4 regions of the Nostoc sp. 'Peltigera membranacea cyanobiont' 213 genome follow, and region 4 is predicted to be linked to each of the others. Evidence: predicted binding sites of a transcription regulator. Region 4 holds the regulator's gene; each other region holds the start of a gene.

Region 1 (3,168 bases), on a different contig from region 4:
TTCCATCGAGTTGTGCGCGATCCCCAACCGTTTGTAGTTCAAGGGGGCGATCCCAAAAGCAAAGACCCGAAAGTTCCAGCAGATCAACTAGGAACCGGTAGCTATATTGACCCAAAAACGGGAAATGCTCGCTATATACCTTTAGAAGTTAAGCCAAAAGGTGCGGATACTCCGATTTACAATAAACCATTTGATGCTACTGCTCAACCCGTTGTATTGCCCCATAAACAGGGTGCAGTAGCGATGGCGCGATCGCAATCACCAGACTCCGCTTCTGCTCAGTTTTACTTTGCTTTGGCGGATCTAGCCTTTTTGGATGGTAACTACGCCGTGTTTGGCAATGTCACTCAAGGCTTTGATGTCGTGAACAAAATTCAGCAAGGCGATCGCATTGAATCCGCGAAAGTCACCCAAGGGGCTGAAAACCTGAAAACACCAACTCCTAACCCCTAATTTCCAAATTGGTTAAGGTTTGTGTTACTGGTATTGGTTTGATTTCCGCCTTGGGTGGAAGCTTAGAAGATAGCTGGCAAAATCTGCTAGCAGGTAAATCTGGAATTAGGTTACATCAACCATTTCCAGAACTAAAACCACTTCCTCTAGGTTTGATTTCTCAACAACCATCTGAGTTGACAATATTAACTCAGATGGTTGTTGCTTCTGCTTTGCAAGATGCTGGGTTAGTTCCACCTTTAACTGATTGCGCTGTAGTTATTGGATCTAGTCGCTCTTATCAAGCATCTTGGGAGAGGCTGGCGCGGCTAATGTATGAAGATGCGGAAAATTTGCCCGTTTCTCATTTTGGAAATTGGCTAGATATATTACCTCATATCAATGCGATCGCAGCTGCAAGACAAATCGGTGCATCAGGTATAGTTTTAGCACCGATGGCAGCTTGTGCGACTGGAATTTGGTCTATCGCCCAAGCAGCTTTACTTATCCAAACTGGGCAATGTCAACAGGCGATCGCAGGTGCAGTGGAAGCACCAATTACACCCTTAACTTTAGCTGGGTTTCAGCAGATGGGTGCTTTGGCGAAAACTGGGGCTTATCCCTTTGATTTGCATCGAGAAGGCTTAGTTTTGGGCGAAGGCGCAGCTGTGTTTGTCTTAGAATCCGCAGAGTTGGCAAAACAGCGTCAAGCAAAAGTGTATGGTGAAATTCTCGGTTTCGGCTTAACTAACGACGCATATCATAGTAATTCACCAGAACCTGAAGGCAAAAGTGCGATCGCAGCTATCAAACAATGTCTAGAACGTAGTTGTTTGACACCAAATGATATTGATTATATTCATTCTCATGGCACAGCTACCCAGCTAAATGATCAGATGGAGAGCATGGTAATCCAGCGTTTGTTTCCCCAAGGTGTGGCAATTAGTTCTACTAAAGGAAGCACAGGCCATACACTAGGAGCATCGGGAGCATTAGGCGTAGCTTTTTCTCTCATGGCATTAAAGCATCAAATATTACCACCTTGTGTAGGATTGCAGCAGTCAGAATTTGATTTAGATATTGTTACAACAGCACGCCTCAGTAAACTTAACCAGATATTATGTTTGAGTTTTGGCTTTGGTGGGCAGAATGTAGCGATCGCCTTAGCTAAATACAGCTTTGCATAAGTTTGTAACTAATTCTTTGCGTAACTCTGCGCTTCCCTCTGCGCCCCTTTGCGTTTAAAAAATAACCCTTTTTCCAATACCAGAACCCTAAACATAAAACTGTAACAAAAACTACAAAATTCACATTTTGCTAAAAAAAAGGATAAGCTAGTTACAGAATGATATCCGGTTCGTAAAGATACCGTGATTAGGAGAAAATTTTATGATTTCAAAATCATTACTACCGCTAGAACCTGCTTCTCCAGCGCATATATGCCCATTTGACCAAGCCTGTAGCTACTTAGAAGCAGCAGCTAAAGAATTAAATTTAAATCAGGGTTTGCTAGAAATTCTCAGTCATCCACGTAAAGTTGTCACAGTTTCCATTCCCGTGAAACTAGATGATGGGGAAATACAGGTTCTCGCTGGACATCGGGTACAGCACTCCGATGTTTTAGGCCCATACAAGGGTGGAATTCGTTACCATCCAGCTGTGACATTGCGCGAAGTATCGGCTCTGGCAATGTTGATGACTTGGAAATGTGCCTTGTTAGGCATTCCTTATGGTGGTGGCAAGGGTGGCATTGCTATAGATCCCAAACATTACAGTGTTGGCGAATTAGAGCGAATCAGCCGCCGTTATATCAGCGAGTTAATTAAAGATATTGGGCCTTCCGTAGATATCCCTGCACCAGACATGGGGACTTCTGCCCGTGAAATGGCTTGGATGATGGACACTTATTCTGTAAATGTCGGTCATGCTGTACCAGGAGTTGTAACTGGAAAACCCCTTTCGATTGGTGGTTCGCTGGGGCGAGAAATGGCAACCGGACGTGGCACGATGATTATTGTGCGTGAGGCGTTGGCAGATCGAGGTAAATCCTTAGTAGGAGTGCGAGTAGCTATTCAGGGTTTTGGTAATGTCGGTGGTGCCGCAGCTGAATTACTATATGAAGCAGGGGCGAAAATTATCGCTGTTTCAACTGGCGCTGGGGGAATATTTTCCGAAGTTGGTCTTGATATTCCCGCGTTGAAAATCTATGCTGCTGAAAATGGCAAGAGTATTATAGGTTTCCCACAATCTGTACCAATTAGCAATGCAGATTTATTAACTTTACCTTGCGATGTATTAATACCAGCCGCTTTAGAAAACCAGATTACACAAGAAAATGTGAATCAGGTGCAAGCGCAAATTGTCGCAGAAGCAGCTAACGGGCCGGTTACTCTTGAGGCTAACTTGGCATTAGAGGCGCGGGGTGTGATGGTTCTACCGGATATATTGGCGAATGCTGGCGGTGTGGTAGTCAGTTATTTGGAATGGGTGCAGGGTCTTTCCTACGTATTTTGGGATGAGGAGCGCGTCAACCGCGAAATGGAACATTTGATGGTGCAAGCCTACCGCAAGGTGATTCACCAGTCAGAGGCGCGGCAAATTTCTCTGCGGTTAGCAGCTTACACTTTAGGAGTAGGTAGAGTTGCCCAGGCGTTGACTGACAGAGGTCTTTATCCCTAAGATTTAGAAACATTTTTCAATTCAATAGACCAGATGCGTAGGGGTGCAATACTAATA
Region 2 (3,168 bases), on a different contig from region 4:
TAGCTCGGCATCACTTAACACCAAGACAGTCAGAAAACCCACGCCTTTAGGTGGGGGCTTGGCACTTGCCGTAATCTGACCAAACTAAGTAACTTTGCCACTCTCTGTTCACTCCTCACCACACTCTATCGAGCTTGGGTAAGGGGAAATTTCCTGTATCCCTAAAACTCGCAAACTCGTCCCACAACTTCACAGATGTGGGTAATCATTTTGTGTTTACGCAATGGATATCTAGTCTAAGTAGCATTATATAGGTTACTCACTTAGCAGTAGCACTGTATACTGACTACAAGGATTGTAGACCTCACCCTAAGGCATTTTTTTAGCCATTCACTAACCATGAAACTAGAGGATATATATCAATTCTTTGAGAGTCCTCCGCCAACTTACCTTTGTCAGGAAGTAGCAGTTTGTTACATACTGTCTGTTTTGTTACAAGGTGAATCCTACGGAACCGAGTTGATTGAGCAATTAGAAACTGAATATCCAACCTATCGGCTTTCGGATACCGTACTTTATAGTGCAATCAAATTTCTGGAAGACGAAAAGGCAATCACTGGATATTGGAAGAAACTGGAAGGACGAGGACGGCCCAGACGGATGTACCAAGTTTCTCCAGAATGGCAAGTTCAAGCGCAGGATTTAGCTTTTCAATGGCTTAACTACATCAACAGGAGGACAAAGTAACGAATAATTGATAATGGATAGGTCTCCTCCAGTCGAACACTAACAATAAGTTATGGATACTGCTATTCTGCCATCTACGTTCCTGCTAACCTTGTTGTTATCGGTTGGGCTGTTTTTCTTTATTCGTGCCTCGACTAAAGACCGCATACAAACAGTGCAACTGGTATCCGAGCAAGATGAAGCTGCTTTAATGTCTCAATTAAAAGAGTATTTTCGCTCCCGGTCTTACCGAGTGGCAGCGCTAGACCGAGAACAAAATAAAGTGACTTTTGAAGGTAATGTTCGCCCCAGTTGGTTCTTAGCTATATTTTTAACCATGCTGGCAGCGACTGGGATTGTTTGTCTATCGCTAGTCGTATACCTGCTTTTTCCTAACCTCAGTACCCTTGTTCTGGCTCTGGTACTGCTGTCACCTTTAAGTGGTCTATTTTATTGGAAAAAATCTGGAAGACTTGAGAAGGTATCACTCAAAGTAGAAACAACTAAGAGCGAACAAACCTCCTCAAGCAAGATAACTGTAGTTGCCCATCGAGATGAACTCAGCGAGTTACAGAGGACACTACAGCTTAAGGCTGATGGATAATTGTTGTTTTTTTTAAATGTGATATGCAGACTTCTGACCCGATCTAATCTTTAGATAATGAAAAGTAGGAAGGAGGAAATCAAGACTTCTACTTTGTCAATTTTCCCCACGACATAAGTTGTGGGGAAAAATTTAAATTCATTAACTTAAATTCGTTGACAGAGCTTGGTTAACAATTTACGGCATTAGAGCGCAACTTCACTAGCGCTTTTGGAGGCGCTTGGCTCTATACCCACTCCCTTCTGTATCATGACATTAGTATCAACCCATGCAATCTTGCTTGGTTTGAGACTAGTTGATTTTCCAATTACCTAGATTAGCCTTAAAAAGCAAATCAGCTCCAAACTAAAAAAAAATTAAATTTTGCATAAACTTAGCAATTTTGCTAGTTAATGATAGTCAGGAGCCACATCCAATCCGTCAGATGGTTGTCTATGCTTTACCGACTAGCTAAGGCAAGAGTTTCTTGACTTGGCGAAGGTTCTAATACCCTCAAGCTAGGAAACAAGAAATGGTTTTCCTCTACGTATTGAGCACCAAACAGTCCCTTTTCTGCCCAGAAATAACGATCTGTAGTGTGTTCATTTCGCTTTACGAGTAGCAACGCCGGTGGCAAAATCCCTTCAGCTTGAATGAATCTTCTCGCTGCGGTCACAGGTTTTTCTTCGCCACTCTCGATGCTATATTGAGGCACGTGCTCCAGAATCCGCCGTCCTTCTTGACGACGGCGACTTTTCCTTTTGCGTCTCCTTGCCAATCTATTGTCCTCCTCTTTCAAGCTATAGATTGTAGTGTTAGCTACAAAATCCGTCGTCATTATATAAGTTCTAGTTCAAAATATCAATAGTTTTTAACCTTTTAATGCAAGAAAGTTAACATCTTTGAAAATAGAGAAAACAAAATTACCTAAGGATATAATCCCTTGGTACAAAGAAACCATCACTGAGAAGATTTTAGTTAAGCTTTATCAAATGAGTGAGGTAAAAATTAAGTATCCTCTCTTATCATCATGCCTCAAAATCTGTAATCTTGAGCAAGAGCTAAAAAATGTTAATGTCTGCCAGTTCCGATTTTATTGCTCTGTGTCGAGAGCAAATAGCGCTGCTAACCCAAGGGCTGGGAGCAACTTTAAGTATTGTGTACCTGACACAAGAATTGGTAGAGACTCCTTCTGGTGAGGCCAAACTGATTCCAGTGGTAATTTACCCGGAAACAGCATTATTACCGCCAGGAGAAGAGAGTGCTGAGACAAAAGTACACAAGCAACTTCAAGTTGGAAATGTGTTTATATTACCCAACGATCGCAGAAGGTTATTGACAGCAGGATCGGAATCTCCAACCTCATCACAGGAGTCTGAGGCATCTCAACCCCATCTAAAAGAGGAATACCTCTTTAGTGGCAACCAAATTGTTTTACCTCTGGTCTATGAGGGTGTGATGATGGGGTTACTGGTGACGGGTAGGCAAGATCGGGCATGGAATGAACATGAAGAAAGTCAGATTCAACGAATAGCCCAAACATTAGCGATCGCTTGTATCTTAGATCAACGGCGGGCATGGTTTGAGGATCAATTGCGCGAACAACAAATTCTCCAAGAAAAACAGAGGGATTTGCTGGATAATCTATTGCATCAGTTTCGTAACCCATTAACAGCGTTGCGGACTTTTGGTAAACTGCTGTTGAAGAGACTCCGACCGGGAGACACCAACCGGGATGTGGCAAATAGTATCGTGCGGGAAAGCGATCGCCTCCAAGAATTACTGCAACAATTCGATCAAGTAATTGACTTGACAGAGGAAGATTTAGCACCGCTACATCTACCCGAACATGAAGTATTTGTGGAAGCAACTATCCAAAAATCCGCTAAACCGCCGTTATTATTGCCAGGAACGGGAGA
Region 3 (3,168 bases), on a different contig from region 4:
ACTGAATTAAGCCGTCAAATAGGGCAGTTTCAAATTCTAGTCCCAAGTCTTGGTCGTAATCTTTTTCGATTTCCAGGCTATGAGTTTTACCAGCAGCATCTAAAACTTCTAGTTCCAAAACTTCATCAGCACACAGAAACTGATAATCAATTAAATCGCGGGGATGTGTACCATTGATTGCAACGATCGCATCCCCAGCCTCAAAGCCAATTTCTGCGGCTATTGAGTCGGGAAGAACCTTGGTAATTCGGGCAGGATTAATGGTATTCATGGGAATTGGGCATTGGGAATTGGGAATTAGTCATTAGCTTTAAACAAATGACTAATGACTATTATGAAATTATCCTTTCCAACCTGCTGCGATCGCAGCTAAGATAGTGATGCCAAATGCTAATCTATACCATACAAAAATCAAAGTGTTTTTGGTTTTTAAGTACTCGATCAAAAATGCAATTGATAGGTAGGAAAAAATAAAGGTTGAAATAATCCCTACAATTAATAGTCCAACAATATTATCGGGTAGTTGGTGAGCTTGAAATAATTTGAAGATTTTCAAACTTTTATAGAGCGTAGCAATGGTAAGAGTTGGAAACCCTAACAAGAATGAGAATTTCGCTGCTGTATCGCGTTCTAATCCTAAAAATAAGGCAGTTGTCAACGTCGAGCCAGAACGGGAAACTCCCGGAATTAAGGCAAGTGTTTGTCCCAATCCAACTAAAATACCATCCCGAATCTGCAATGAATCAAAACCTCGCTTGCGAGTCCCAATTCTTTCTGCCAAAGCTAATACAAGCGCCATGATGATTGACATGATGGCAATAATTAATGCACTCTCTGGTAGAACGTCTTTTAAAAGAAAGCCGAAAATTAAGGCAGGCAAGGTTCCTACTACAATCCCGACGAGAATTTTCCATTCTTCACGTTGCCAATCTTTCTGTTTTAGTGCTTCGATTCCACCTTTGACAATACTATAAATCAGCGACCAGAAATACCCTACAATTGCGATCACACTGCCAAATTGAATGGCATCGACAAAATCTTTAGAACCTAGTTCTTTCCAACCAAATACCTTTGTAAAAATCAGAAGATGTGCAGTGCTACTGATTGGCAAAAACTCTGTAATCCCTTGAACGATACCCAAAATAAAAGCTTGGATAAACTCCATTGCAATTAATACCTTTTTCCTGTTCTAGACATCATTATGAACATTGTCTAGATGATGATGTTGCTTTATATACTTTCTACTGCACCTAATCTTATCGAAAATCCGATTTTACCGATCAATAACATCATCTAAGACGCTGACCATGTTCTTACACCCACTTCGATAAGTCAACGAAATTTTAGCAGTTCATCAAACTTTAATATTTAACGGACTAATATCGTTCGCTTTTTAACTGTTAAATTTTACCCTTCATCTCTCTGTAGTCCCCTCTCTACAAGAAACTACAGAGCGGTTTTGTCTGGTTTGCACCAGCGCTCCGGGAAATTTCAGTATAATTACAATGCCCCTGGGGTGGATTTTAAAGTGTGATATCTTAAATAAGATAAAGTTTAGTAACAAATATTAAAAACTTTGATTAATAATACACTGTCCTCCTACACTGCTTCTACCCCTTCTATTGATACTGAGTTCAATTTGGCTGATACTGGGCAGCAAGGGATCGGGCAATTGGAATCTACACTTTCCTTTTCTGCCTCTCTCCCTTTATCTATTTCTGCTAGACAAAGTTGGTTAGTGTTTGCGGCGGCGGTGTTTTTGGTATCAGTGCCAGTATTTGTAGAAGCGCCAATAGTGCGATCGCTACCAACTCTGAGTTTAGCGTTGACAGCATTTTGGCTGTGGCTAAGTTTTTCCTTAATGTCGCGTTCTGCAACTTATGTCTGGGGGGATTTGCTCTTAGGATTTAGCTGGAGTTGGTTAGCAGGGGCGATTTACTGGGGCTGGTTACGTTGGGAACCTTTATGGCATCTACCAGTAGAATCTATAGGTTTACCCTTTGCTTGCTGGTGTCTGGCGAAGAATTGGGGCAAGGTGGGTAGCTGGTTTTATTTAGGTTCTTTACTCGGTACAGTTTTAACAGATGTATATTTTTATCTAGCAGACTTGATGCCCTATTGGCGGCAAATTATGAGAGTAGATGCAGATGGCGCACCACAAATATTACAAAATGCCCTGATGCAAGTACAAACCCCTTGGGGACAAAGTTGGGCAATAATTCTCGCCTTAGTGCTTTCAACAGTCGGGATTTTAGCTTTAGGTCGAAATCAAAGACACTGGTATGCCTTTGGTGGAGCAGTTTTAAGCACAATTTTGGTAGACAGCCTATTTTTGTTAGCTGCGATCGCAGCGTGAACCAGGCAGAAGGCACAAAGTTACAACGATGGTCTTCTCTCACCGAAACTTTTTCCAGTGAGTCTACGGCACATCAAGAATGATGGTGTAGATAATTAATTAGTTAAGAAATATTACATAACACTCCATCACCCTCAAGTCCTCTTGCTAGGGTCATCGATATTAAACATCACACGGTTTTGTGTCTGCTTGGAAGGTAAAATCAGCCACCCCGAAAAGATTTTGGATCGTAGGGAACACTACCGGGATCGTTGATAGAAGCCTATTACAGCTATACATGCACTCTGATGACGATCAAAGTTTTTGCCAAAAATAAAGTCAAACCCAGCAACGGTAAATATTGTGGATATTAATACGCTGTATATTAGTTTCTGATGACTGCTGTGTTAATTAAGCTATCACGTTTTGTCCAAAGTCCAATTGTCCTTTGTCCTGTGTCCTCTGTCCTCTAAGGTAGACGCATTAGCGGCTACTCTGCGATTCTCTCCAACCGAGTACCCGCAGGTATGACCAATGACCAATGACTAATGACCAATGACAGCTTTTAGCTTAAAACTTTTATTTCTGTTTGATGGAAAGAGGTAGAAAATAGTGAAAGGATTGGCGCGTTTATTAACAGTGTTTAGTTTGTTACTTAGTTGCTGGGGATTGTTGGGAACAACTCAGATAGCCCAAGCTGCTAGTTTCAACAGTTTTGCTTTTCCTCAAGTCCCAATTCTGGCAATTGAGCGGCAGAATCGGGCAGATAAGAAGCTAGGAACGGAATTTGGTAAAAAAATCGATTTGAATAATACCAACGTCCGAGCTTTTCA
Region 4 (3,168 bases):
TAAGACTGATAATATTTCTCTAACCTTGCAACTTCCAGTTCTAGTTGTTCCTGTTGTGCTTCCAATTCTTTTAGGCGCGATTCCCGTTTGGCAATCACTTCCTCTCGGACTGCAACTTCTACATTCCGCTTTTGAATTAATTGATCGAGTTGGCCAATTTTTTGATCGCGCACTTCTATGGCTTCTTGACGGTTAGCAAGTTCGAGATCGCGTTTTTCAATCGCTGTTTTGGCTTCGTCAATGGCTTTTTTCGCTTCAGCGTACAGTCGTTGTCGTTCTGTCTTTAGTAGTTCAACTGCCGCCTGTAGCTCTTTCCTCTGACTGGAAACGCTTTGCAACTGAGTTATAGCTTTTTGGTACTGAGTTACAACTTGTCCCAGCTGACCTTGAGTGCGTTGCAGTTGAGTTTGAGTTTGGGCTTGTTGACTAATGGTGCGGTTCAACTGAGCTTGTGTTTGGAGTTGTTTGGCATTTGCCGCCTGCAAGGATTGATTAATTACCTGCAAGTCTTGTTGTGCTTTTGTTTGGGCAAGTCTAGCTTGATTTAGCTCGCTTTCTACCTGACTTTTCTGAGTTTCTGCGGTTTTTAGCTGTTCCCGCTTCTGTCTGAGGTCTGTTTGAATATCTTCTAATTCAAAGACTCCCTTTCGCAAGCCTTCGTCGGCAGCGAATAAAATTCCTAACGTTGATGCTGAAATCAAACCGCCCGTAAAAATAGTTACTACTACAGCAGTATTTTTCGGACGAAGCTTAAAAAGTGAGAGGCGAGCTTTGCCAACTCGTGTGCCGATGCGATCGCCCACGGTGGCAATTACGCCTCCCAAGATTAAAATTGCTGCGATGAGGATGTATCCGGTGGTCATCTTTAGCTACCGAAATCCTTCCAGATACAGCCTACTACTTTTAAGCATTGTCTGGAAAGAAGTGGAAATTGGCAATAGCTGAAATTATTCAATTTTAGATTTACCTCTAGCTATTAGTGTCATCTTTCAAAATAGAACACGCGCCGATTCCCCTTTCTCCCATTGATTTTATGTGAATTGCCTACTTAAGGTAACAGGTTTATGCACAGTAATCTTCTTTTTGTGGATCGAAATCATCTTCTTTTCACGCAAATCCCCTAGTAGCCTAGTAACGGTAACACGAGTTGAACCAATTGCTTCTGCGATCGCCTGATGAGATAACTTCAGATCGATAGTGATCCCATCAGCACAAGGAACGCCAAAATCTCGACAAAGAATTAACAAAAAACTCACCAATCTGGAACCCATATCTCGGTGAGCGAGAGTTTCAATCATCATCTCTGTTTGTAAAATGCGCGAAGACAGACCCCGCAGCATTAACATTGATAATTCTGGATTTTCCTTGAGTGCTTGCTCTACTTGTTCAATTGGGGCTGACAGTAATTCCACAGGCGTAAATGCAACCGAATGGTAAAACCGATCCGACTTATTTCCTGTCAGCAATGACAAAACACCAAAAACACTATTTTCCCGAAGCAATGCTACTGTTATTTCCTCTCCTGCCTCGTACACCCTAGAAAGTTTAACAGCACCTTTCAAAAGAAAATAAACTCGTTCGGCAGGATCGCCAGGAAAAAAGATCGTTTTATTGCGTTCAAACGTTTCCACAACTGGCGGAAACGCCCCGGTCGCCATCTGACGAAATACATTTGCTAGGGCTTTATCTTGTGTCACGATCATCTCCCTTCCCCTACCCAATGCCGGAAAAACAAAAACTGATTACCTAAGAATACACCTGAAAAATGAATAAAGCACCGTCAACCTTTCTGTACTTTCCTATACTCAAACAAATCACTTCATAACTCTTTGTTTATAATGATACATAATTGTTGATCCTTTCAGCTACTAATTGTTGATAAGTAGTTCCAATAGCTCTATTAAAAAGGGTTTTTTAAAGAACAAATAAAGATATCTTGAGAAAATCTTTAGGAAAAATCAAGATTTTTACACGCAGCAAACACTCTTACCAATATTCATTTTTGCAAATCCTGTATAAAACAAAGACAAAACGTGCCTCAGATTCTAGTATGCTCCTAATGATCGATCGCATTAATAATTTCTATGCTAAATCTGACTGGAAAAAATGCTCTTGTTACAGGTATTGCCAATAACCGCTCGATCGCCTGGGGCATCGCCCAACAGCTGCATAAAGCCGGAGCAAACCTTGGTATTACCTACCTGCCGGATGAACGCGGCAAAATGGAGAAAAAAGTTGCGGAGTTGGTAGAACCCCTCAACCCAAGCTTATTTCTTCCCTGTAATGTCCAAGATGAGGAGCAGATTCAATCTACCTTTGAGACAATCCGCGAACAGTGGGGGAAGTTAGACATCCTCATCCATTGTTTGGCTTTTGCCAGCAAAGACGATTTGACTGGAGATTTTAGCCAAACCTCTCGTTCTGGCTTCAACACTGCCTTAGAAATCAGTACCTATTCGCTGGTGCAGTTAAGTGGTGCAGCTAAACCTTTGATGACAGAGGGAGGAAGTATCGTCACCTTGACATATTTAGGTGGTGTCAGGGCAATCCCTAACTACAACGTTATGGGAGTTGCCAAGGCAGGATTAGAAATGAGTGTGCGCTACCTAGCTGCTGAACTAGGGCCGCAAAATATCCGCGTCAATGCCATCTCCGCAGGCCCCATCCGCACCTTAGCATCTTCAGCAGTGGGTGGAATTTTGGATATGATTCATCATGTAGAAGAAGTAGCTCCCCTACGCCGTACCGTCACTCAGTTAGAAGTGGGGAATACTGCCGCTTTCTTGTGTAGTGATTTGTCCAGTGGGATTACCGGACAAGTTCTATATGTAGATGCAGGATATGAAATTATGGGAATGTGACACGATAAAGTTAGGAGTTATGAGTTATGAATTTTTAACTCCTCACTCCTAACTCCTAACTCCTAACTCTTTCCATTCCCTATGCAAACAACTAATCGTCAAATTAATTCAAATTACGACCAGTCAACAAAAACTCCCCGAATTGCCACTGTTCGCCGTACCACTGGTGAAACTGATGTGCAAGTTACCATCAACCTCGATGGTAGAGGAACTTGCACAGCAGCAACAGGCATTCCGTTTTTGGATCACATGTTGCATCAAATTGCCTCCCACGGGCTGATTGATATAGATGTCCAAGCCAAGGGAG

Evidence for each region. Region 4 encodes NtcA, which controls nitrogen genes in cyanobacteria. Its sites were predicted from a motif close to TNTGTANNNNNNNNTACANA; they were not measured.
Region 1: CDG77_RS21965 (Glu/Leu/Phe/Val family dehydrogenase) is a predicted target of NtcA. The motif match lies at 1,718-1,737, and genes of this name have one in related genera.
Region 2: CDG77_RS08665 (DUF3155 domain-containing protein) is a predicted target of NtcA. The motif match lies at 2,056-2,075, and genes of this name have one in related genera.
Region 3: CDG77_RS22870 (DUF3120 domain-containing protein) is a predicted target of NtcA. The motif match lies at 1,555-1,574, and genes of this name have one in related genera.

Annotation. Positions count from the first base shown of each region.
Region 1 is NZ_NOLI01000089.1:1,818-4,985, forward strand. Features, by position in the region: gene CDG77_RS21955 (peptidylprolyl isomerase) at 1-453, shown strand, start outside; gene CDG77_RS21960 (beta-ketoacyl-ACP synthase) at 462-1,619, shown strand; gene CDG77_RS21965 (Glu/Leu/Phe/Val family dehydrogenase) at 1,822-3,111, shown strand.
Region 2 is NZ_NOLI01000020.1:47,518-50,685, forward strand. Features, by position in the region: gene CDG77_RS08655 (PadR family transcriptional regulator) at 340-687, shown strand; gene CDG77_RS08660 (cofactor assembly of complex C subunit B) at 740-1,270, shown strand; gene CDG77_RS08665 (DUF3155 domain-containing protein) at 1,710-2,027, opposite strand; gene CDG77_RS08670 (GAF domain-containing sensor histidine kinase) at 2,318-3,168, shown strand, end outside.
Region 3 is NZ_NOLI01000095.1:27,872-31,039, forward strand. Features, by position in the region: gene CDG77_RS22860 (TIGR03279 family radical SAM protein) at 1-271, opposite strand, end outside; gene CDG77_RS22865 (undecaprenyl-diphosphate phosphatase) at 341-1,165, opposite strand; gene CDG77_RS22870 (DUF3120 domain-containing protein) at 1,577-2,356, shown strand; gene psbU (photosystem II complex extrinsic protein PsbU) at 2,948-3,168, shown strand, end outside.
Region 4 is NZ_NOLI01000010.1:66,067-69,234, forward strand. Features, by position in the region: gene CDG77_RS05040 (DUF3084 domain-containing protein) at 1-863, opposite strand, end outside; gene ntcA (global nitrogen regulator NtcA) at 1,032-1,703, opposite strand; gene fabI (enoyl-ACP reductase FabI) at 2,085-2,861, shown strand; gene hisB (imidazoleglycerol-phosphate dehydratase HisB) at 2,943-3,168, shown strand, end outside.